DNA from 4 places in the Streptomyces sp. NBC_00704 genome. Region 1 is predicted to be linked to each of the others. Evidence: riboswitches for the same ligand, from Rfam matches in the RefSeq annotation. Region 1 holds a riboswitch; each other region holds the start of a gene.
The links. A riboswitch is a leader RNA that binds a small molecule or an ion and turns the genes downstream of it on or off. The one in region 1 is predicted to bind cyclic di-AMP.
Positions count from the first base shown of each region.

Region 2: linked by a shared signal. The riboswitch ahead of OG802_RS16840 (M23 family metallopeptidase) and the one ahead of OG802_RS14415 (transglycosylase family protein) in region 1 are both predicted to bind cyclic di-AMP.
Region 3: linked by a shared signal. The riboswitch ahead of OG802_RS20830 (transglycosylase SLT domain-containing protein) and the one ahead of OG802_RS14415 (transglycosylase family protein) in region 1 are both predicted to bind cyclic di-AMP.
Region 4: linked by a shared signal. The riboswitch ahead of OG802_RS29950 (M23 family metallopeptidase) and the one ahead of OG802_RS14415 (transglycosylase family protein) in region 1 are both predicted to bind cyclic di-AMP.

Region 1 covers NZ_CP109000.1:3,306,445-3,311,995, reverse strand. Annotated here, with positions in the region: gene OG802_RS14425 (cytochrome P450 family protein) at 1-924, shown strand, start outside; gene OG802_RS14420 (transglycosylase family protein) at 1,114-2,187, shown strand; cyclic di-AMP (ydaO/yuaA leader) riboswitch at 2,396-2,581, shown strand; gene OG802_RS14415 (transglycosylase family protein) at 2,585-3,298, shown strand; gene eno (phosphopyruvate hydratase) at 3,691-4,986, shown strand; gene OG802_RS14405 (FtsB family cell division protein) at 5,119-5,551, shown strand, end outside.
Region 2 covers NZ_CP109000.1:3,875,694-3,881,244, forward strand. Annotated here, with positions in the region: gene OG802_RS16835 (aldo/keto reductase) at 1-761, opposite strand, end outside; gene OG802_RS16840 (M23 family metallopeptidase) at 992-2,026, opposite strand; cyclic di-AMP (ydaO/yuaA leader) riboswitch at 2,036-2,202, opposite strand; tRNA gene OG802_RS16845 (tRNA-Met) at 2,506-2,579, opposite strand; gene OG802_RS16850 (dihydrofolate reductase family protein) at 2,654-3,781, opposite strand; gene OG802_RS16855 (MarR family winged helix-turn-helix transcriptional regulator) at 3,853-4,377, shown strand; gene OG802_RS16860 (GTP cyclohydrolase II) at 4,543-5,184, shown strand; gene OG802_RS16865 (hypothetical protein) at 5,171-5,491, opposite strand; gene OG802_RS16870 (hypothetical protein) at 5,488-5,551, opposite strand, start outside.
Region 3 covers NZ_CP109000.1:4,757,433-4,762,983, reverse strand. Annotated here, with positions in the region: gene OG802_RS20840 (LolA family protein) at 1-217, opposite strand, end outside; gene OG802_RS20835 (polyprenyl synthetase family protein) at 580-1,590, opposite strand; cyclic di-AMP (ydaO/yuaA leader) riboswitch at 2,631-2,847, shown strand; gene OG802_RS20830 (transglycosylase SLT domain-containing protein) at 2,851-3,330, shown strand; gene OG802_RS20825 (HAD family hydrolase) at 3,476-4,300, opposite strand; gene fahA (fumarylacetoacetase) at 4,676-5,551, shown strand, end outside.
Region 4 covers NZ_CP109000.1:6,899,803-6,905,353, forward strand. Annotated here, with positions in the region: gene OG802_RS29945 (alpha-galactosidase) at 1-1,681, shown strand, start outside; cyclic di-AMP (ydaO/yuaA leader) riboswitch at 1,966-2,143, shown strand; gene OG802_RS29950 (M23 family metallopeptidase) at 2,148-3,113, shown strand; gene OG802_RS29955 (SGNH/GDSL hydrolase family protein) at 3,399-4,184, shown strand; gene OG802_RS29960 (SIMPL domain-containing protein) at 4,375-5,340, shown strand; gene OG802_RS29965 (TetR/AcrR family transcriptional regulator) at 5,349-5,551, opposite strand, start outside.

The sequences.
Region 1 (5,551 bases):
GTGCAGGAGCTGACCGATCAGCTGCTGGACCGGTTCGCGGAGCGGGGCGAGGCCGACCTGATCCACGACTTCGCCTTCCCGCTGCCCATCTACGCCATCTGCGACCTGCTGGGCGTCCCGCGCGAGGACCAGGACGACTTCCGGGACTGGGCGGGCATGATGATCCGGCACGGCGGCGGGCCGCGTGGCGGGGTCGCGCGGTCGGTGAAGAAGATGCGCGGCTATCTGCTGGAGCTCATCCACCGCAAGCGCGCGGAGCTGCCCGCTCGGCCGGCGCCGGGCGAGGACCTCATCTCCGGTCTCATCCGCGCCTCCGACCAGGGTGAGCACCTCACCGAGAACGAGGCCGCCGCCATGGCGTTCATCCTGCTGTTCGCGGGTTTCGAGACGACGGTGAACCTCATCGGCAACGGCGCCTACGCCCTCCTCACCCACCCCGAGCAGCGTGCGCGCCTGCAGAGGTCGCTCGCCGGGGACGACGGCGAGCCCTCCCTGCTGGAGACGGGCATCGAGGAACTCCTGCGCTACGACGGGCCCGTGGAACTGGCGACCTGGCGGTTCGCGACCGAGCCGCTGCGGATCGGCGGGCAGGACATCGCGCCGGGCGACCCCGTCCTCGTCGTCCTCGCGGCGGCGGACCGCGACCCGGCGCGGTTCGCGGACCCCGATGTGCTGGATCTGTCCCGTCGTGACAACCAGCACCTCGGCTACGGCCACGGCATCCACTACTGCCTGGGCGCCCCGCTGGCCCGGCTGGAGGGACGGACCGCGCTCGCCACTCTCCTCACACGGCTGCCCGATCTCCGACTGGCGGCGGATCCGGCCGAGTTGAGGTGGCGGGGCGGGCTCATCATGCGCGGGCTGCGGACGTTGCCGGTGGAGTTCGCTCCGGAACGTTCCGGCTCCGGACAGGCCCGGATCTGAGCGAAAGTCAGCCGGAGTGTGACCGTTCTACGGAGCAAAGGTGACCGGTCCTCAACTCTGTGATCTTCACGTGATCTGCGCGGCATGAACTTGTGACAAGTGATCGTCTGCCTATACGTTCACTCGTCAGCGCGACGGGCCGGTCTCGGACGCCGCGCCGGTCACTGCTGTCCACAGAAAGGCCCTCGCATGCTCTCCGGGAACGGTCGGCACCGTCGCCCCCGTCAGGCTCCGGCCCTCCTCGTCGCGGCCGGGGTGACCGGTTCGGCCATCGCCATCCCGCTGCTGGCCGCCTCCGGCGCCAGCGCCGCCGACGGCACGGTGTGGGACAAGGTGGCGCAGTGCGAGACCGGCGGCTCGTGGAGCGCCGACAAGGGCGACGGCGAGCTCGGCGGTCTGAGCCTCAGCCAGAAGGACTGGGAGACGTACGGGGGGCTCGACTACGCGACCCGTCCCGACCTGGCCAGCCGCAACCAGCAGATCGCGGTGGCGCAGAAGGTGCTCGCGGCGCAGGGCATCGGCGCGTGGGGGACCTGCGGGCTGACGTCCGGCCTCACCAAGGCGAACGGCGCGCTGCCCGTGGACACCGGCCTGGCGGACGACTCCTCCGGCTCGGCCTCCTCCGGACTGTCCGATCTGTCCCGAGGGCTGTCCGGATCGTCCGGTTCCGGGTCGTCGGACTCGACGGGCTCCACCGGCGGTGCGGACGGTTCGGGTGACGGCTCGTCCGGCGCGGACGGATCGTCCGACTCGTCCGACTCGACCACCGATCCCAGCGGTTCGCCCTCGGAGTCCGCTTCCTCCTCTTCCTCGGCTTCATCCTCTTCGTCCCCTTCGGCCTCTTCCTCCGCCGCGGGTGACTCCACCGGCTCCGCCGCGGGCAAGGGGGCGGGTGCTGCGGGCGACGGATCCTCCACGGTCACCCCGGAAGTGAACGAGTCGGACAATTCGGGCCAGGATGTGGGCTCTTGGAGTCTCGTCGACACCGGCTCCCTCGGCGCCGGCCGGCACCGCGGGCCCACCGCCGACGAGGACACGGCCAAGAGCGCCACGAACGTCGCGCCGAGCGGCACCGCCCCCGCCACCGCCGGCCGGCACGCCGCGGCCACCTACGTCGTCCAGGAGGGGGACTCGCTCGCGTCCATCGCCGACTCCCTTGGCCTCGACGGCGGATGGCGCGGCCTGTACGCCGAGAACAAGGACCTCATCGGCGGCGACCCGAGCGACATCGCGCCCGGTCAGACCCTCGACACAGGGGCCTAATAGGGCGCAAAACCCGGTAAATACAGCGGGAGTTCACGTCACGCTTCGCGCCGAATGTCCGGTTTGGTGAAAGTGTGGGATGAGTCTCAGAAGCCCTGATCGTCTTTGAAATTCGGCGGATCACGTGTCTACGGTCGAGGCCGCTCGGCAACCCGAGCCCCGGCCGTCGCAACGCCGAATCCTGCCAGCGGCAGTCCGGGAACAGTCGTCGCGTCAAGCGCCGTAGGCAGGAGCGGGGGACCCAAGGTAAGCGCCGGGACCGGCTGTAGAGGCTGGATCCGGCTTGGGGTGAAGTCACCCCTCCGGGAAGCGATCGCTTCCGTGGAGGAGTGACCGGGCAACTCACACGGCCCGAACCCGACAGCTCACCTCGCAGGCGTCGGTGAGGGGATCCACCATGCTGTTTTCCGCCAAGGGCAAGCACCGTCGTCCGTCCAAGGCCACCCGCGCCGCCGCTCTGGCCGGCGTCACCGGTGTCGCCATCGCCGCCCCGCTGATGGCGGCCGGCAGCGCCTCCGCCGCCACCGCCTCCGAGTGGGACACGGTCGCCCAGTGCGAGTCCGGCGGCAACTGGTCCATCAACACCGGCAACGGCTACTACGGCGGCCTTCAGTTCTCCGCCTCCACCTGGGCCGCGTACGGCGGCACGCAGTACGCCGCGCAGGCCAACCAGGCCTCCAAGTCGCAGCAGATCTCCGTCGCCGAGAAGGTGCTCGCCTCCCAGGGCAAGGGCGCCTGGCCGGTGTGCGGCACGGGCCTGTCCGGCGCCTCGTACAACGGCGGCTCCGACTCCTCGAACTCCTCCGGTTCGTCCAGCTCCTCCAACTCCTCGGACAGCGGCAGCAGCGCCCGCTCGACCGAGAAGCAGAGCGCCTCGCGCTCCACCGACCGTCCGGCCGCCACCAAGAAGTCCAAGACGGTCACCACCCCGACCGGCAAGAAGGTCAAGAAGGGCGACGGCGAGTACAAGGTCGTCAAGGGCGACACCCTCAGCTCCATCGCCGAGAAGCACAAGGTCAAGGGCGGCTGGCACAAGCTGTTCGAGCTGAACAAGGACATCGTCGAGGACGCGAACCTCATCTTCCCGGGCCAGCAGCTGCACCTGAAGTGACAGCCGGCTCCCCGGGAAGCCACAGCTCTCCCACGGCCGAGGCCCGCACACTTCGGGCCTGACGAGGTCCTGATGAAGGCCTGGCGAGGGCCTCATGAGGACCCGGTGAGGGCCGCCCCCGTCCCCACGGGCTCCCCGCTCCGGTGCGTGTTCCCCCGTACGCACCGGAGCGGGGTTTCTCTTTGTCCGGACGCCCGTCCGCGGGCCCCCGTCGGCCTTTCTCGGCCACCCCCTTTGTTCCGGGCGTGAACAATGGGTACGGTCTGTCTGTCCACGGGACGGTCGGTCGGCTGCCGACGGCCCGGGGACGGTTAGGCTCTAGTCGCAAGGCCCGCCGCGGTCCGTCACGGCCCGCGGGCCCCGCACAACCAGCGTCACATCCCAAGAAGGAGATGCTCGTGCCGTCCATCGACGTCGTCGTAGCCCGGGAAATCCTGGACTCCCGAGGCAACCCCACGGTCGAGGTCGAGGTCGGCCTCGACGACGGCAGCACGGGTCGTGCCGCCGTACCGTCCGGCGCTTCCACCGGCGCCTTCGAGGCCGTCGAGCTCCGCGACGGCGACCCCAACCGCTACCACGGCAAGGGTGTCGAGAAAGCCGTCCTCGCCGTCATCGAGCAGATCGGCCCGGAGCTCGTCGGCTACGACGCCACCGAGCAGCGCCTGATCGACCAGGCCATGTTCGACCTGGACGCCACCGACAACAAGGGCTCCCTCGGCGCCAACGCCATCCTCGGCGTCTCGCTCGCCGTCGCCCACGCCGCCTCCGAGGCCAGCGACCTGCCGCTGTTCCGCTACCTGGGCGGCCCGAACGCGCACCTGCTGCCCGTTCCGATGATGAACATCCTGAACGGCGGCTCGCACGCCGACTCCAACGTGGACATCCAGGAGTTCATGATCGCCCCGATCGGCGCGGAGTCCTTCTCCGAGGCGCTGCGCTGGGGCGCCGAGGTCTACCACACCCTCAAGAAGGTGCTGAAGACCAAGGGCCTGTCCACCGGTCTCGGCGACGAGGGCGGCTTCGCCCCGAACCTGGAGTCCAACCGCGCCGCGCTCGACCTCATCATCGAGGCCATCCAGCAGGCCGGTTACGTCCCCGGCGAGCAGATCGCGCTCGCCCTCGACGTGGCCGCGTCCGAGTTCTACAAGGACGGCGCGTACGAGTTCGAGGGCAAGTCCCGCTCGGCCGCCGAGATGACCGAGTACTACGAGGAGCTCGTCTCCGCGTATCCGCTGGTCTCCATCGAGGACCCGCTGTTCGAGGACGACTGGGCCGGCTGGAAGGTCATCACCGACAAGCTGGGCGACAAGGTCCAGATCGTCGGCGACGACCTCTTCGTCACCAACCCCGAGCGCCTCGCCCGCGGCATCGAGGAGGGCTCCGCGAACGCCCTGCTCGTCAAGGTCAACCAGATCGGCTCGCTGACCGAGACGCTGGACGCCGTCGAGATGGCCCAGCGCAACGGCTTCAAGTGCATGATGTCCCACCGCTCCGGCGAGACCGAGGACGTCACCATCGCCGACCTCGCCGTCGCGGTGAACTGCGGCCAGATCAAGACCGGCGCCCCGGCCCGCTCGGACCGCGTCGCCAAGTACAACCAGCTGCTGCGCATCGAGGAGATCCTCGACGACGCCGCCGTGTACGCCGGCCGCAGCGCCTTCCCCCGGTTCCGCTCCGCGAACCAGTAGGACAGGCCCAAGGCGCGGCAGCGGCGCGGCGCCGACCCCACGGGTCAAGGCTCCGCCAGTCGTACGTACGTCCCCGTACTCGGTCCCGTACCGTGTGCGGGGACGTACGCACGTGAAGGGGAGGCGGAGCACATGCCCGTGAGGGACCGGGACCGGTTCTCCACCGCGACCAGGATCAAGCTGCTCGGCGAGCAGACCGCGGCCCGGGTCTACCGCTCCCAGACGAAGCGCCAGGCCCGCCGCTCACGGCTCACCGGGCGCGCCGCCCTGCTGGCGCTCGTCCTGTGCACGCTGATCGTGGCCCTGGCCTACCCGATGCGCCAGTACGTCTCCCAGCGCGCCGAGGTGGCCGATCTGCAACGCGAGAAGCAGCAGGCCGGCGAGCGCGTGCGGCAGCTGCGCGACCTGAAGGCGCGCTGGCAGGACGACGCGTACGCCGAGCAGCAGATCCGACAGCGGCTGCACTACGTGCTGCCGGGGGAGACCGGCTACATCGTCGTCGACCCGGACGCGGCCCGGCAGTCCCGCGCCGAGCTGGGGGCGGCGGACCGCCCCTGGTACTCGA
Region 2 (5,551 bases), 570 kb from region 1:
TCGTCCAGGGCGCTCAGGACCCGGCGTCCCCGCTCCGTGTCGAGGTGCTTGGCGGCGCTGCCGGAACGGGCGCTCCGCACGGTCGTGCCGGGCCGGTACTTGCCGGTGAGGAAGCCGGAGGCCAGCGCGAAGTACGGGACGGCGGCGAGGCCGAAGCGGGCGGCGACGTCCTGGAGGCCGCCCTCGTAGGTGTCGCGCGAGACCAGGTTGTAGTGGGGCTGGAGGGCGACGTACCGGGCCAGGCCCTCGCGGTCGGAGAACTCCAGGGACTCCTGGAGGCGCTCGGGAGAGATGTTGGAGGCGGCGATGTGCCGCACCTTGCCCGCCCGCACCAGCTCGTCGAGCGCGCCGACGATCTCCTCGACCGGCACCTCGGTCTTGTCGAAGTGGGTGTAGTAGAGGTCGATGCGGTCGGTGCCCAGCCGGCGGAGGGAGGCGTCGGCGGCGGCCTTGATGTTGTCGGCGGACAGGCCGGGGAACTCGGGGTGCTGGCTCACCTTGGTGGCGATGACCACGTCGTCGCGGTTGCCCCGCGCCTTCACCCACCTGCCGATGACGATCTCGGACTCACCGCCCGAGTTGCCGTCGACCCAGGCGGAGTAGGAGTCGGCGGTGTCGACGAAGTTGCCGCCGGCGGCCGCGTAGGCGTCGAGCACGGCGAAGGAGGCCGCCTCGTCCGCCGTCCAGCCGAAGACGTTGCCGCCGAGGGCGAGCGGGAAGACCTCGAGGTCGGAGGAGCCGAGAGTGCGCAGAACAGTCATGGTTCAACTCAACGGTCACCACGCCCGCGCCCATTCCGCCCGTACCGCGAAGAACATGTGAACAGCCGCGCCGCACCCGGCACGACCGGGTCTGCCCGGCGCGGCTTCAGGGGTGTACTCGGCGGCGTGTACTCGGCGGCGTGCCGCGCCACATGCTCCAGGGCGCCCGTCCCAGGGCGCCCGTCGGGCACATCCTCAGGGACGTTCCGGACGGGCGCCCCAGGGGTGTCTCAGGGGTTGAGGCCCTTGCCGCGCAGCCAGGCCGCCGGGTCGATGCCGGTGGGGTTGCCGTCCGGGTGCACCTCGAGGTGGAGGTGGGCGCCGGTGACGTTGCCGGTCGCGCCCACGCGGCCGATCACGTCACCGGTGGCCACTTTCTGGCCGACGCTGACGTTGATCGACGACTGGTGGCAGAACCACAGCTCGGTGCCGTCGTCCAGAGTGAGGATGGTGCGGTAGCCGTAGGAACCGGCCCAGCCCGCCTCGGTGACGGTGGCGCTGTGGACAGCCTTGATGAGGGTGCCGGTGGGCGCGGCGAAGTCGAGACCGGTGTGGTAGCCGGAGGACCAGAGGGAGCCGGCCTGCCCGAAGGTCGAGGTGATCGTGTACGAGGAGGTCGGCAGCGTGTACTGCTTGGCCAGCTCGGCGAGACGCGCGGCCTCGGCCTTCTCGGCGGCTTCCTCGGCGGCCTTCTTCTTCGCGGCGGCGGCCTTGGCGCGCGCTTCCTTCTCGGCCTTGGCGACGGCGTCGGCCTCGGCCTTCTTCGCGTCGGCCGCCGCCTTGACCTCGTACTGGGTGTGCTGCGACTCGACCTGCGCCATGATCCGGCTGCGCAGGGCCTCGCCCGCGTCGGCGGCGCCGCTGTCGTCGGCGTCGGTGGTGTCGACGGCGGTCTCGGACCCGAAGGCGCTCAGGGCGGACGCGGTCTCCGGGGCGGGTTCGTCGTCGGAGATGAGGGAGCCGACGTTCGGCAGGTCCGGTATCGAGATGGAGACCGGGGCCTTGCCGGTGTTGGCGCTGGCCATCCCGCCCGCGCTGACCGCGGCTATGACGCCGACGCCGAGGACGGTGGAGCTGCGGGCGAACCCGCCGCCGCGCTGCTTGGCGACCCGGTGCTTGCCCCGGACCGGGCGGACGGAGTCCGCGGTGGGGTTCCACTCCTCCCAGGGACCCTCGTCGGTGCGGTGGTCGCCGTAGCCGAAGGAGTCGGCGGACCACTGGCTCGGCGCGTACGGGGCCTCGGGGGCAGGCGGGTTGGACGCCACGAGGGCGCGCTCCTTTCCTTCCGTCGCCTACCGGGTTAGCTGACGGGTTCGGAGCGGGAAGGTCTCCTACGCGCGTATACCGGTCGTGGACTCTGCGAGTTCACGACGGCTTCCGCGTGATTCACCCCAAGGTGGTGGTTCCCCGGTTCCCTTGCGGGATTCGGCGCGTGCGCACGGAGCCGGCTCTGGTGCCGGCTGGGACGGCCGCGCTGCGTTATCGAACGTTAATAGACCCGGGGGTGGGTTTCCAAGCTCTTCTGCTTGATCAACAACATTTCCGACCTGGACTTTCAGGCCATCAGCGGCCGAAAACGGGCGAGTTGACCCCGGCCTCGCACGCCCCCGTGGCCACAGGCGTTCTGACGGCGACTCAGCACCCGTGCACAGGGCGGCCGTACGGTCACGCACCGTGAGGGGGAGGTTCGGGGGAAACGCACCGAGGGCCGGAACCCTTTCGGATTCCGGCCCTCGGCCTTCAGTAGCGGGGACAGGATTTGAACCTGCGACCTCTGGGTTATGAGCCCAGCGAGCTACCGAGCTGCTCCACCCCGCGTCGTTGTGACTCCAGTCTACGCTACTTCCGGGGCCCCGATGACCACGCTCCCGGACGCCTCACATCAGGGCGCCTCACACCAGGTGCCGGTTGGGGGCCTTCGCCCGCTCCTCGTACTCCGGCAGGAGGAGGACGTCGACGCCCGCGGCCGTCAGCAGACCGGCGCCGTCCGCCTCGGTCACGAAGGTGTCCGGCTCCCGCCAGGCCGTGACCACCCGGCGCACGCCCGCGTCGAGGATGAGCCGGGCGCAGGGGGCGGGCCGGGAGGAGCGGCGGGCGCAGGGTTCGAGGCTGCTGTAGACGGTGGCCGTGCGCAGGCGCGGGTCGGCGGGGCCGAGCTTGGCGAGGGCGGCCTCCTCGGCGTGCGCGAGCGGGTCGCCGGCCTCGCGGGAGTGCCCGCGGGCGAGTTCCGTCCCGTCGGCGGCGACGATCACCGCGCCGACGCTGAACGCCGTGTCCGAGGGCGGGCACTGGGCGGCCAGCTCGCAGGCCAGGGCGAGCCAGTGCCGGTCGGCCGCGGCGGCGAGCGGTCCGGCGCCGGGGGCGGTGGGCTCGTAGCGGTGCAGGACGACGTCCTCGATGCGCCGGGTCTCCACCAGGCGCAGGCGTCCGCCCTGGTAGCCGCCGGGCCCGAAGAGGCGGGGCGCGTCCGGGTCGCCCACGAACAGCGGGGCGAGGACGAGCTGGAGTTCGTCGGCGAGCCCCTGCAAGAGCAGCTGGGTGTGGACGGTTCCGCCGCCCTCGACCATGAGGCGTCGCACGCCGAGTTCGTCGTGGAGGTGGGTGAGGAGGCGGCGCCAGTCCAGTTCGGGGCCGAGCGGGACGAGGTCGGCGGCGATGCCGAGCGCGCGGGCCCGTTCGGCGCCCTTGTCCGTCGTGTACAGGGCCTTCGCGCCGCCCGTGTGCCAGAAGTTCGCGTCGGGGTCCAGGTCGCCGGAGCCGCTGACGGTGACCTTGAGGGGGTACGGGGGCCGTCCGGCGGCGACGCGGGCGGCGCGGCGCTCGGGGGAGTTCACGAGGAGGCGGGGGTTGTCGGCGCGGATCGTGCCGGCGCCGATGAGGACGGCGTCCACGGAGGCCCGTACGGCGTCGACGCGGTCGAAGTCGGCGGGGCTCGAGAGCAGCAGCCGCTCGGGGCCGGTGTCGTCCAGGTAGCCGTCGAGGGAGACGGCGGCGGACAGCAGGACGTACGGGTACGGCATCGACGTGCTCCCGGGCTATGTCTTCCGACGGCGATCTTGGTTCAAGTTTGAAACAAACCTACACTGGGGGCATGACGACCCGCTGGCTCACCCCCGAGGAGCAGCGCGCCTGGCGCGCGTACGTTGCCGGCTACCTCCTGCTGGAGGACGCGATCGACCGGCAGCTCCAGCAGGACGCGGGCATGCCCCACCCGTACTACTCCATCCTCGCCAACCTCTCCGAGACCCCGGAGCGGCGGCTGCGGATGACCGATCTCGCGGAGCGGCTGAAGATCACCCGCAGCCGGCTGACCTACGCGGTGTCCCGGCTGGAGAAGGACGGGCTGGTGAGGCGCGAGGAGTGCCGCTGGGACAAGCGCGGCACCGTCGCGGCGCTGACCGACGAGGGCATGGCGGTGCTGCGGGACGCGGCCCCCGGCCATGTCGCGACCGTCCGGGCCGCCCTGTTCGACCGGCTCACCCCCGAGCAGGTGGGGCAGTTGGAGGAGATCTTCACGCAGGTCGCCCGGGGGTTCCAGGGCGACGGGGAGAACGAGGCGGCGCCCGAGGACCTCCCCTGGCGCCGGCGTTCGACGCCCTGCTCCGGGACGCAGTGAGCCGCGTCACACGACCGTTGCTTCAAATTTCAAGCATGGGGTAGGGTCTCGTCTCGTCGGATGTGCTTCAAATCTGAAGCAGTAGCCGACACGGCACCACCGCATCACGGCATCACCGCATCACCGCATCACCACGTCATTCGCCCCCGGACCCGGGAGACCCGCATGCCCGACACCCCCGCCGCCACCCCGCGCGCCCGCGTCCGGGTTCCGCTGCGCTTCCACGACGGCTACTCGGTCGACGCCGAACTCGTCACCTTCCACGGGCTGACCGACAGCCTGGAGCACGTCGCCGTCGTGCTCGGCGACCCCGCGCCCGGCGCCACCCCGCTGGTCCGGCTGCACTCCGAATGCCTCACCGGCGACGCGTTCGGCTCCGCCCGCTGCGACTGCGGCCCCCAACTGCGCGAGGCCGTCGAGCGGATAGCGGCGACGGGCGGCGTCCTGCTCTACCTCCGCCAGGAGGGGCGCGGCATCGGCCTCTACAACAAGCTCGACGCGTACGCACTCCAGGACCAGGGCCTGGACACCTACGCCGCGAATGCCGCCCTCGGCCTGCCCGAGGACGACCGCGACTACACGGCCGCCGCCCAGATGCTGCGCGCCCTCGGCATCACCAGCCTGGACCTGCTGTCCAACAACCCCGACAAGGCCGAGCAGTTGCGGGGCCTGGGCATCGACGTCCACGACCGCGTGCCCACCGGCGTCTTCACCACCCCGCACAACGTGCGCTACCTGCGCGCGAAGGTCCTCCAGACCCAGCACACCCTGCCGCTGGCCTCCCTCACCGGCCTCAGCGCGGTCTGACGCCTCCGGCGTCCGGCGCGGGCAGGCGCGAACCCCGGGACTCCGCGACGCGCAGGGCGTCGGCCAGGCACTCCGCGAGCCGCAGACCGGCGTACCGCACCTCGGTGTACGGAGACGCGGGGTCGTCCAGCAGCGGACGGGCGAGCCCGAGCACCTCGACGGCCGTGGCGAGCTGCTCGGCCTCCAACTCGTCGGCGAGCCGGGACAGGCGGCTGCCCTGGTCGTCGGTCACCAGGTAGCAGGGCTTGCCGTCGGGGGACGACCAGGGCAACAACCGAGGGGGCGGGGAGGACGCCGGATTCGTCACGCGGCCACCTCCTGCGCGCCGATCAGGCGACGACGCTGCTGAAGCGCGGTTTCCCGGTCG
Region 3 (5,551 bases), 1.5 Mb from region 1:
TCTTGTCGAGGAGCTGCTGCGCGGTGATCTTCGGCAGGTCGGGGTCGCCGGAGTCGGCGAGTGCCGGGACGAGCCCGATCGTCGCCGCCGCGACACCGATCACGGTGACCGGAACGACGTACCGTGCGGCCTTGCGGCGTCGGAGGCGCAGGTCGTCGGCCTCCCCGCCGGTCGCCTCCCCGCCGGTCATGGTGGCGTCGGATTCCTTCGGTGCCATGTGTGCCTTACCTCCGTCGTCGGCGGCGGCTGGTCGTCTCGCGCTGCGTTCCCCGCCCCAAGCCGCCATTCTCACCCGAATCGGTGAGGAGTGGTGTTTTCGGTAGTCCCCATCTGACCAAATCAGCCGACGACAAGCGTCAACCCGAGGGCTCAACTCCACATACGCCTGCGGTATGACACGACCCTGACGTGAGGGCGACGGCCCGTAGGGGTGTGGGGGTGTGGGGGTCTGGGGGTCTGGGGCTGTGGAGAGCGGGCACCCCGGACGGGACGGGAGGAAGAGCGGACGGCGGGAGAGGAAGCGGGGGCGGCGGGGAGCCAGGGGGAGAGGGGGCGGCGGGGGCGGCGGAGCAGGCGGGGTCAGCCCGCCCGGTGGACCACCGCGTCGCAGAGTTCCATCAGGGCGGCCTTGGCGTCGCACTCCCGCAGCGGCGCCAGCGCGGCGCGCGCGTCCTTGGCGTACCGCACGGTGTCCCGGCGGGCCTGCTCCAGGGCCGGGTGGGCCCGGAGCGCGCCGAGGGCCTCGTCGAGGCGGGCGTCGTCGCTGAGGTCGGAGTCCAGCAGCTCGCACAGCGCGATGTCCTCGGGCAGCGCCAGCCGCGCCGCGCGCTCACGCAGCCGCAGCACCGGCAGCGTGGGCACGCCCTCGCGCAGGTCCGTGCCGGGCGTCTTGCCCGACTCGCGCGAGTCGGACGCGATGTCCAGGACGTCGTCCGCGAGCTGGAACGCGACGCCCAGCCGCTCGCCGTACTGCGTCAGGACGTCGACGACCGTCTCGTCGGCGCCCGACATCATCGCCCCGAACCGGCAGGCCACCGCCACCAGCGAGCCCGTCTTGCCGCCGAGGACGTCGAGGTAGTGATCGACCGGATCCCGGCCGTCCGTCGGACCGGCCGTCTCCAGGATCTGGCCGGTGACCAGCCGCTCGAACGCCTCCGCCTGCACCCGCACCGCCTCCGGGCCGAGGTCGGCCAGGATGTGGGAGGCGCGGGCGAAGAGGAAGTCGCCCGTGAGGACGGCGACGGAGTTCCCCCAGCGGGCGTTGGCGCTGGGCACCCCGCGCCGCACGGCGGCCTCGTCCATCACGTCGTCGTGGTACAGGGTGGCCAGGTGGGTCAGCTCCACCACCACGGCCGACGGCACGACACCCGGCGCGTGCTTGTCCCCGAACTGCGACGCGAGCACCACGAGCAGCGGCCGGAACCGCTTCCCGCCCGCCCGCACGAGGTGCTGTGCCGCCTCCGTGATGAAGGGGACCTCACTCTTGGTGGCCTCGAGCAAGCCTTCCTCGACAGCCGCCAATCCGGCCTGGACATCGGCTTCCAGAGCCTGGTCCCGCACGCTCAGCCCGAACGGCCCGACGACGGTCACGAGGGGTCTCCTGTCTGCTGGTGTCCACTGGCGATTACGCGGTTTGTCGATAGGTCGCTGCCACCACTCAAGTCAGCGTATCCGGTCACGTTTCGATCACCGATAGCCCCCACGTCCCCCGGGCTCGAATGGGCTCGCCCGGGAACCGTCTCCGTCGGGCGGGGCGGCACCGGATTCCACCCGCCGAGTTCCTGATCAGCTCGTACGGTCGGACACCCGCCGGAACACCCATCGGATTGCCCCGGCGCCGCGAATCATGCGGCCGCACGCGGCCACCCCCGGCCACAGACCCGCACAAGCCCGACCACAGACCCGCACACGCCGGACCACACACCCGAACACTCCGGGCCGCAGATCCGCACACACCGGACGCCGGACCCGCACAGGCCGGGTCGCAGATCCCCACCCGCGGACGTCGGACCCGCACCCGCCGGACGACGAACCCGCACACACCCGCCCCGCCGGACGCTCACGCAGGAGCACGGTCCCGCACGCGCGCGCAGGCCCCAGTGCGGGCTCACGCTCCTCACGCGGACCCACACTCCCGCACCTCCCGCCGGACCCGACCCGCACCGATCCACCCCACCCCACCCCGCCCGGCGTGACGACTGTCACGCGCCCCCCTCCGTGACCGTCGCCCACTCCCCGCCCCCGGCGGGACGGTGCCGCCTCCCCGAAAGGGCGGAGCGCCCTTCCGAGGAAGGGCGGAGCGGCTCCCCCCGAGGGACGGCGCGGCGCGACGTGGCGCGACATGGCGGACGACAACTCATCGACATTCGTTTGACGACGAGTTGGGGCTAATGCCCGTTTCGCCGCCCTTGTGGACCCAGGTGAGTTGGCTCACTCCCCGAGACCGGTCACCCCTCGCCCGTCCTTCACCGATTCTCCGCACGCCTCAAGCAAGTTGACCCTTTGCACCCACAAAGGATCAAGCACCCCATAGACCACAGACCAAGGTCAATAGGGGTGATCTGTGAATCCGGTACTTGTTCCGGACATGTGCTCTCGCATACGTTCCCGGCCTGTCGGGCGGACGCCTAATCCTGCCGCCGCCCATGACACCCATCGAGAACGCACGGCAGGAGCGGGGGAACCAGGTAAGTCGCCGCAACGGATGTTCCTGACGTCCCGGATGTTTTCCGGACGTTTCGGGCAGCCCGTCGTGGCTCGGGGTGAAGTCGCGACCGTCAGGACGCGACCGGGCAGCTCCCCGCCCGAACCCGACAGCTCACCTCGCAGGCGCTGGAGAGGAAAACCGTCATGCCCGCTGCTGCTCACCGCCGCACCCGCACCGCCCGCCTCGCCCGCAAGCTCGCCGTCGCCGGCACCGGAGTCGCCGTGCTGGCACTCCCGCTGATCGGCGCCACCACCGCCTCCGCCGCGACCCCGACCGTCGCGACCGCCACCAGCCTGGGGTACTCCAACAACCTCGACGGGTGGATCCGCGCCTCGCTGCACGTCATGTCGCAGCACGGCATCCCGGGGACGTACAACGGCATCTACCGCAACGTCATCCGCGAGTCGTCCGGCAACCCCTACGCCATCAACCTGTGGGACTCCAACGCGGCCGCGGGCATTCCCTCCAAGGGACTGCTCCAGGTCATCGACCCGACCTTCCGCGCCTACCACGTCGACGGCACGTCCTGGGACTCCTACGACCCGGTCGCGAACATCACCGCCGCCTGCAACTACGCGGCCGCCCGCTACGGCTCCATCGACAACGTCTTCAGCGCGTACTGACAGCCGGCCCCCGGCACTCGGCTCCCGGCACTCGGCCCCCGGCGCGTTCGCGCGTGACACATGACGCCTGACACCTGACGTCCGGCGCGTGAACAACGCATCGAGCGCCGGGCGCACCGCCCGTGCCGAGCGCGCGGGGCCCGGCTCAGGGAAACAGTCTTTCGAGGACGACGGCCACGCCGTCGTCCTCGTTCGACGTCGTGACCTCGTCGGCCATCGCCTTGAGTTCCGGGTGCGCGTTGGCCATCGCGACACCGCGCGCCGCCCAGTCGAACATCGGGATGTCGTTGGGCATGTCCCCGAAGGCGACGGTGTCCTCGGGCCGCAGCCCCAGGTGTTCGGCGGCCAGCGCCAGCCCGGTCGCCTTGGTGACCCCGCAGGGCTGGAGTTCCACCGTGCCCGGCCCCGACATGGTGACCGTGGCGAGCGAGCCGACCACCGAGCGGGCCGTCGCCGCCAACTCGTCGTCGGACAGGAACGGGTGGCGCAGCAGCACCTTGCTGATCGGCTCGCACCACAGGTCGTCGCGGCGGGCGACGCGCAGAGCGGGCAGCGTGGGGTGCGGCATCCGGTAGCCCGGCTCGATGAGCGTCAGCCCGTCGACGCCGTCCTGGTCGACGGCCGCGTACAGCTGCCCGACCTCCGCCTCGATCTTGCCGAGCGCCGTCTCGGCCAGCTCCCGGTCCAGGGTGACCGACCACAGCAGACGGTCCGCGCCGGCGTCGTACAGCTGCGCGCCCTGTCCGCACACCGCGAGCCCCCTGCTGTGCAGACGGTCGAGCAGCGGCCGCACGCGGGGCGCGGGACGTCCCGTCACCACCAGGTGGCGTGCACCGGCGGCCGCCACCCGCGCGAGCGCGTCGAGGGACCGGTCGGAGAAGGTGTCGTCGCCGCGGAGCAGCGTTCCGTCCAGGTCGGTGGCGATGAGGGAGTACGCGGTGCGCGCGGCATATGCGGTGGGTGCGGCCATGATCAGAGAATACGGACCCCGCACCGCCCTGGTTCGACGGGAACCGAACAGCGACCGGGTCCGGTCCGGTTCTGCCAACTCCCCTTCGGCGACTGACCGTCGGTGGTTGACGACCGGCTCGAAGAAGCGCCTTCCGGCACCCGCCCGGCCGGGGCGTCGCGTGGTCCGCCGCGCCCGCAGCGCCTCCCCCACCTCCCCCGCCACCGCCGGCGCGTCCGTCCGGGCCGCCTCGACGGGCCCGCCCCCGTGCCGCTTCCCCGAGGTCGGCCGTAACGTGTGGCCCGGCTCGGCGCACCCGCGGCATCCGCGCGGAATCGGCGGGCTCACCTGGCGAGCACCACAGAGCGCACGAACACGAAAGAGAGGCAGTACCCGATGCCCCCCTTCGACCTTGCCGAGGGCGATCCCTTCGGTCCGCACAACCTGCCGTACGGCGTCTTCTCGCTGCCGGGCTCCACCGAGCGGACCGTCGGCGTCCGCCTCGGCGACCACGTCCTCGACGCGGGTGCGGCGGCCCGCGCGCTCGGCTCGTCCCACGCCGCGCTGCTCGCGGCGCCGACCCTCAACCCGCTGATGGCGGCGGGCCGTCCGGTCTGGACGCAGGTGCGTCGCGAGCTGACGGAGTGGGTGACGAGCCCGGCGCACCGAGCCACCGTCGAACCGCTCTTCCGGCCCCTGTCCGCCGTGACACTGCACCTCCCCTTCCAGGTCGCCGACTACGTCGACTTCTACTCCTCCGAGCACCACGCCCGTAACGTCGGCGCGATCTTCCGCCCGGACACCGCCGACACGCTGCTGCCCAACTGGAAGCACCTGCCGATCGGTTACCACGGACGGTCCGGCACGGTCGTCGTCTCCGGCACGGACGTCGTACGGCCCTCGGGCCAGCGCAAGGCCCCCTCCGACCCGGCCCCCGTCTTCGGCCCCTCCGTGCGGCTCGACATCGAGGCCGAGGTCGGATTCGTGGTCGGGACGCCCTCGCCGCAGGGCAGCCCGGTCGCCATGAGCGACTTCCGGGAGCACGTGTTCGGCCTGTGCCTGCTCAACGACTGGTCGGCCCGTGACCTCCAGGCATGGGAGTACGTCCCGCTCGGCCCGTTCCTGGCCAAGTCGTTCGCCACCTCCGTCTCGGCGTGGATCACCCCGCTGGAGGCGCTGGACGCCGCGCGAGTGGCTCCCCCGGCGCGCACCCACGCCCTCCTGCCCTACCTGGACGACGCGGCCGCCGAGCCCGCCGGCTACGACCTGCGG
Region 4 (5,551 bases), 3.6 Mb from region 1:
CACCGTGCGCAACGAGGGCGAACCGCCCCTGGAGCTGCTGCGCGCCGACTCGGCCACCTGGACCCTGCCGCTGCGCGACGCATGGCGGCTGTCCCAGCTGCACGGCCGCTGGGCCGCCGAGTCGCGGCTGACGCGGTCCCCGCTCACCTACGGCGAGAAGGTCATCGGCAGCCGCCGCGGCCACACCGGACACCAGCACCTGCCCTGGGTCGCCCTCGACACCGACGCCACCGAGGAGCGCGGCGAGGTCTACGGCTGCGCGCTGGCCTGGTCCGGCTCCTGGCGGATCGCCGTCGCCCAACTCCCCGACGCGCGCGTGCAGATCACCGGCGGGGCCGGATACGACGACTCGGGCCTGCTGCGCCTGGCCGCGGGTGAGGCCTTCACCACGCCCGTCTTCGCGGGCCTGTGGAGCGACGCCGGCTTCGGCGGGGCGAGCCGCGCCTGGCACGCCTACCAGCGCGCGCACGTCGTCCCGGACGCCGAGCAGGACCGGCCGGTGCTGTTCAACTCCTGGGAGGCGACCTACTTCGACATCTCCGAGGAGCAGCAGGCGGCCCTCGCGCGGCGGGCCGCGGCGATCGGCGTCGAGCTCTTCGTCGTCGACGACGGCTGGTTCGGGGCGCGCACCGGCGACCACGCCGGACTGGGCGACTGGCACGCCAACCCCGACCGCTTCCCTCACGGGCTCAAGCCCCTCGCGGACCAGGTGCACGACCTGGGCATGCGGTTCGGCATCTGGGTCGAGCCCGAGATGGTCAACCCGGACAGCGACCTCTACCGGGCGCACCCCGACTGGGTGCAGTTCCAACCGGGACGAAAGCGGACGGAGTTCCGCAATCAGCTCATGCTGAACCTCGCGCGCGAGGACGTCCAGGAGTACCTCTGGGAGCAGCTCCACGGGCTGCTCTCCAGCGCCCCGATCGACTACGTCAAGTGGGACTTCAACCGCTGCTTCACCGACGCCGGCTGGCCGGACGACGCCTACCCGCAGCGCCTGTGGGTCGACCACGTGCGGGCCCTGTACCGCCTGCTGGACCGGCTGCGGGAGGCCCACCCCGGCGTCGCCTTCGAGTCCTGTTCGGGCGGCGGCGGGCGCGTCGACCTCGGCATCATGAGCCGCACCGACCAGGTGTGGACCTCCGACAACACCGACCCGCTCGACCGGCTCGACATCCAGCACGGCTTCAGTCAGATCCATCCCGCGCGCGTCATGGCCGCATGGGTCACCGACAGCCCCAACGCCCAGCTCAACGGCCGGGTGAGTTCGCTGCGCTTCCGGTTCGTCAGCGCCATGGCGGGGGTCCTCGGCGTCGGCGGCGACCTCTCCGAGTGGAGCGAGGACGAACTCGCCGAGGCGCGTCGCTGGGTGGACCTCTACAAGGACATCCGGCCGCTCGTGCAGCAGGGCGACCTCTACCGGCTGCGCCCTCCGGCGGGCGGGCTGAGCGCCGTGCAGTACGTGCGCGGCGACGAGAGCGTCGTCCTCGCCTGGCTTCAGGCCCAGCGGTACGGCGAGCCCGTTCCCGCCCTGCGGCTGCGCGGACTCGACCCGACGGCGTCGTACGAATGCCGCGAAACGGGCGAAGTGCACCGGGGTGCGGTGCTGCTGCACCACGGACTCCGGGTCGGCCTGCGCGGTGACCTCGATGCGACGGTTATCCGACTGCGTCGCATCTGAGCTTTCTGTCCGAATTGAAGCCTTCGTTCCAACTCGCCGGGAAATAGGGGGGACTGGAGAACCGTCACGTGAGCAGCGTCATATCCGTGACCGTACGTCGCGCGTCATGTTCACGTAATTCGCGTGGTTCTCCTGTGCCTTGAGGGTGGGAGAGGCACGTGTTTCACGCAGGGTGACGGGGGATCCCCGGCGGGGATCAAGAGAAACGCGTGAACGGTGCAACCTTCGCTTGTCTCCGTGCGTCCGGGTCGCTTACGTTCCACCCCAATCCGGACGGACGCCGAATCCTGCCACCGCCCGGATCCCGCACACTCACCCGTGCATGGCAGGAGCGGGGGACCCACAGGCACAACCGCCTGTTCCGGTTCCCGGAACAGGCTAGGGGTCAAGTCGCGCCTCGGCGCGGCCGGGCATCTCCAGCCCGCACCCGACAGCTCACCTCGCAGGCGCCGGAGAGGAATTCGTCATGCCCGCGAAGGGTAAGCACCGCCGTCCCAAGGCCCAGCGTCTCACCCGCTCCATAGCCGTCGCCGGAACGGGCGGAGCCGCACTCGCCCTGCCGCTGATGGGCGCCTCCGGCGCTCACGCGGCCACCCCCGGGTCGGTCGCCCAGACGTCCGCGCAGTCCGTCACGCAGACGGCCCCGGAAAAGGCCGTCCAGGCCGTCCAGGCCGCCGGGACGACCCGCAAGACCGCCACCGCGAAGACGTACACCGTGCGGTCCGGCGACTACCTCTCGAAGATCGCGGACGAGCAGAACGTCAGCGGCGGCTGGCAGCGGCTCTACCGCGACAACCGCGCGGTCGTCGGCGACGACCCGTCGCTGATCCACCCCGGCCTCCGGCTGTCGATCGGCAAGAAGGCCGCCTCCGGCGCCCACCAGCCGTCCGGCTCGTCGTCCTCCCGGTCCGCGTCCCCCAAGTCGCCGTCCGCGTCGGGTTCGTCGAAGGCTTCGCAGTCCTCCGCGTCGAAGACGTCGGCCTCCTCCCCGAAGACGACCCAGGCCGCCGAGAGCAGCGCCGGCGGTTACGTCCTGCCGGTGTCCGGGGCCGCCATCGGCACCCCGTACCACCAGTCGGGCAGCATGTGGTCCAGCGGCTACCACACGGGTGCGGACTTCGTCGTCCCCACCGGCACCACCCTGAAGGCCGTGGGCGCGGGCACCGTCGTGTCCGCGGGCTGGGGCGGCGCGTACGGCAACCAGGTCGTCATCAGGCTCGCCGACGGCTACTACGCCCAGTACGCCCACCTCTCCCAGCTCTCGGTCTCGGCCGGCCAGACCGTGACCGCGGGCCAGCAGGTCGGCCTCTCCGGGGCGACCGGCAACGTCACCGGTCCGCACCTGCACTTCGAGATCCGCACCACGCCGGACTACGGCTCCGACGTGGACCCGATCGCCTACCTGCGCGCGCACGGCGTCTCCGTCGGCTGACCCCCCGGCCACCCCGCCTGACACGCAGCCGAAGGCCGGGCCCCCACCGATCGAAGGATCCGGGGCCCGGCCTTCGGGCTGTCCGCACGCCACCGGTCCCGCACCGCACGGAGCCGTCTGCGGACCAACGACGTCCCGGCGTGATCGCTTATTCCCTGATTGGCAAACTCTTTAGGAGTGGCTTATCTCACCGACCGTCAACCCCTGCCTACGGTCGCGTAAGTCACATTCGAAGGTGAATCATGAACTGCTGTGGCAGACGATTCGAAGAGTGACAACAGATCAGTGATCGGGTCGTACGTGGCGGTGGGGGACAGCTTCACCGAGGGCGTAGGCGACCCGGGCCCGGACGGGGCCTTCGTCGGCTGGGCGGACCGGTTCGCGGTCCTCCTCGCGGACCGGCGGCCCGAGGGCGACTTCGACTACACCAACCTCGCGGTCCGCGGGAAGCTGCTCGACCAGATCATGGAGGACCAGCTCCCCAGGGCCGTGGAACTCGCCCCGGACCTGGTCTCCTTCTGCGCGGGCGGCAACGACATCCTCCGTCCCGGCACCGACCCGGACGAGGTCGCCGAGCGCTTCGAGCGCGCGATCTCGGCCCTGAGCGCCGTCGCCGGCACCGTCATGGTGACCACCGGCTTCGACACCCGTGGCGTCCCCGTGCTCAAGCACCTGCGCGGCAAGATCGCCACGTACAACGGACATGTGCGCGCCGTCGCCGACCGCTACGGCTGTCCGGTGCTCGACCTGTGGTCCCTGAAGTCCGTGCAGGACCGCAGGGCCTGGGACGGCGACCGGCTGCACCTCTCCCCGGAGGGGCACACGCGCGTGGCGCTGCGCGCCGGCCAGGTCCTGGGCCTGGAGGTGCCGGCCGACCCGGAGCAGCCCTGGCCGGTGCTCCCGCCGCGCGGCACCCTCGAGGTGCGGCGCGACGACGTCCACTGGGCGCGCGAGTACCTCGTGCCGTGGATCGGCCGCCGGCTGCGCGGGGAGTCCTCCGGCGACCACGTGGTCGCCAAGGGCGCGCTGAAGCCGGACGACATCAGGATGCGGATCTCCGCCGTCGCCTGACGGGCGCGGGCGGAGGGGCCGGCCCCACCCGGCGGGCACGCGCCGAGCCGGTGCGGCCCGAGCGGGTGGGCCCGAACCGGTGTGGTCCGAGCGGGTGCGGCGGGCCGCCGGCCTCAGGCGGCCGGCCGCTCCACCAGTGAGGTGACCGGACGGGAGTGGCGTCCCCGCGCGCGGAGGGGCGGGTGCTGGGATGACCGCACCCGCCTCCCTGCTGACGTCCGACACCCCCGAGGACCGGTCCCGCATGCCTCTTTCCCGTCGCTCCGTCGCCGCGGCCGTCGTCTGTCTGCTCGCCGTCGGCGTCCCGGCGCTCGGCGCGGCGCCGGTGCTCGCGCTGCCCGCCCGCCCGGCGGCCGCACCCCGGCCCGCGCAAGCCGAGCCCACGCCCGTCCCCGAGCCCGCTCCGGCCCCCGAGTCCGCTCCGGCCCCCGAGTCCGCTCCGGCCCCCGAGTCCGCTCCGGCCCCCGAGTCCGCTCCGGCCCCCGAGCCCACTCCTGTTCCCGCGCCGGATCCCGCTTCCTCCGTGCCCGCGCCCGCGACCGTGACGGTGACCGGGGAGGGCAGCGCGAGCGCGCCGCCCGACCTCGCGGTCGTCGGGGCCGGGGTCGAGACCTCCGCCAAGACCTCGCAGTCCGCCCTGGACGCGCAGAACCAGGCCGCCGCCGCGCTGCTGGCAGCCGTCCGCGCCCAGGGCGTCGCCGAGCGGGACATCCACACGCGGAGCGTCACCCTCACCCCCCTGCACGACTACACGGACGGCGCCCCCCGGTTGACGGGCTATCAGGCGGCCCAGTCCTTCACGGTGACGGTCCGCGAGGTGGTGCGGACCGGCGCGGTCCTTCAGGCAGTCACCGACGCGGCCGGCGCCGCGGCCCGCGTCGACTCCGTCGTCTTCGACGTCTCCGACCCCGCTCCGCTACAGGCCCGCGCCCGAGAGGCCGCGCACGCCGACGCCCACGCCAAGGCGGAGCAGTACGCCCGCCTCAGCGGCCGCCACCTGGGCGCGCTGGTCTCCCTCAGCGAGGACGCCTCGAGCTACCCGCGCCCCGTGCCGCCGTCCGGGGAGACCTCCGGCGCCGGCACCGGCGCCGTGCCGGTCGCACCCGGTGAGATCCGGGCCGGGGCCACGGTGACGGCGGTCTACGCCCTCGACTGACCGGCCGCTCAGCGCGTCGAGACGTCCGACGCCCCCGGGGGCAGGCCCAGTTCACGGTCGAGCGCCTCGTCGACCCACTCCTGCGCCCGCGCGCGGGACACCGCGCCGTCGTAGGACGTCACCTGCACGGCGAGCCCGTCCAGCAGGGCCGTCAGGCGCAGGGCCGAGCCCGCCGGGTCCGGGCACGGGAACTCGCCCGCCGCCACGCCCT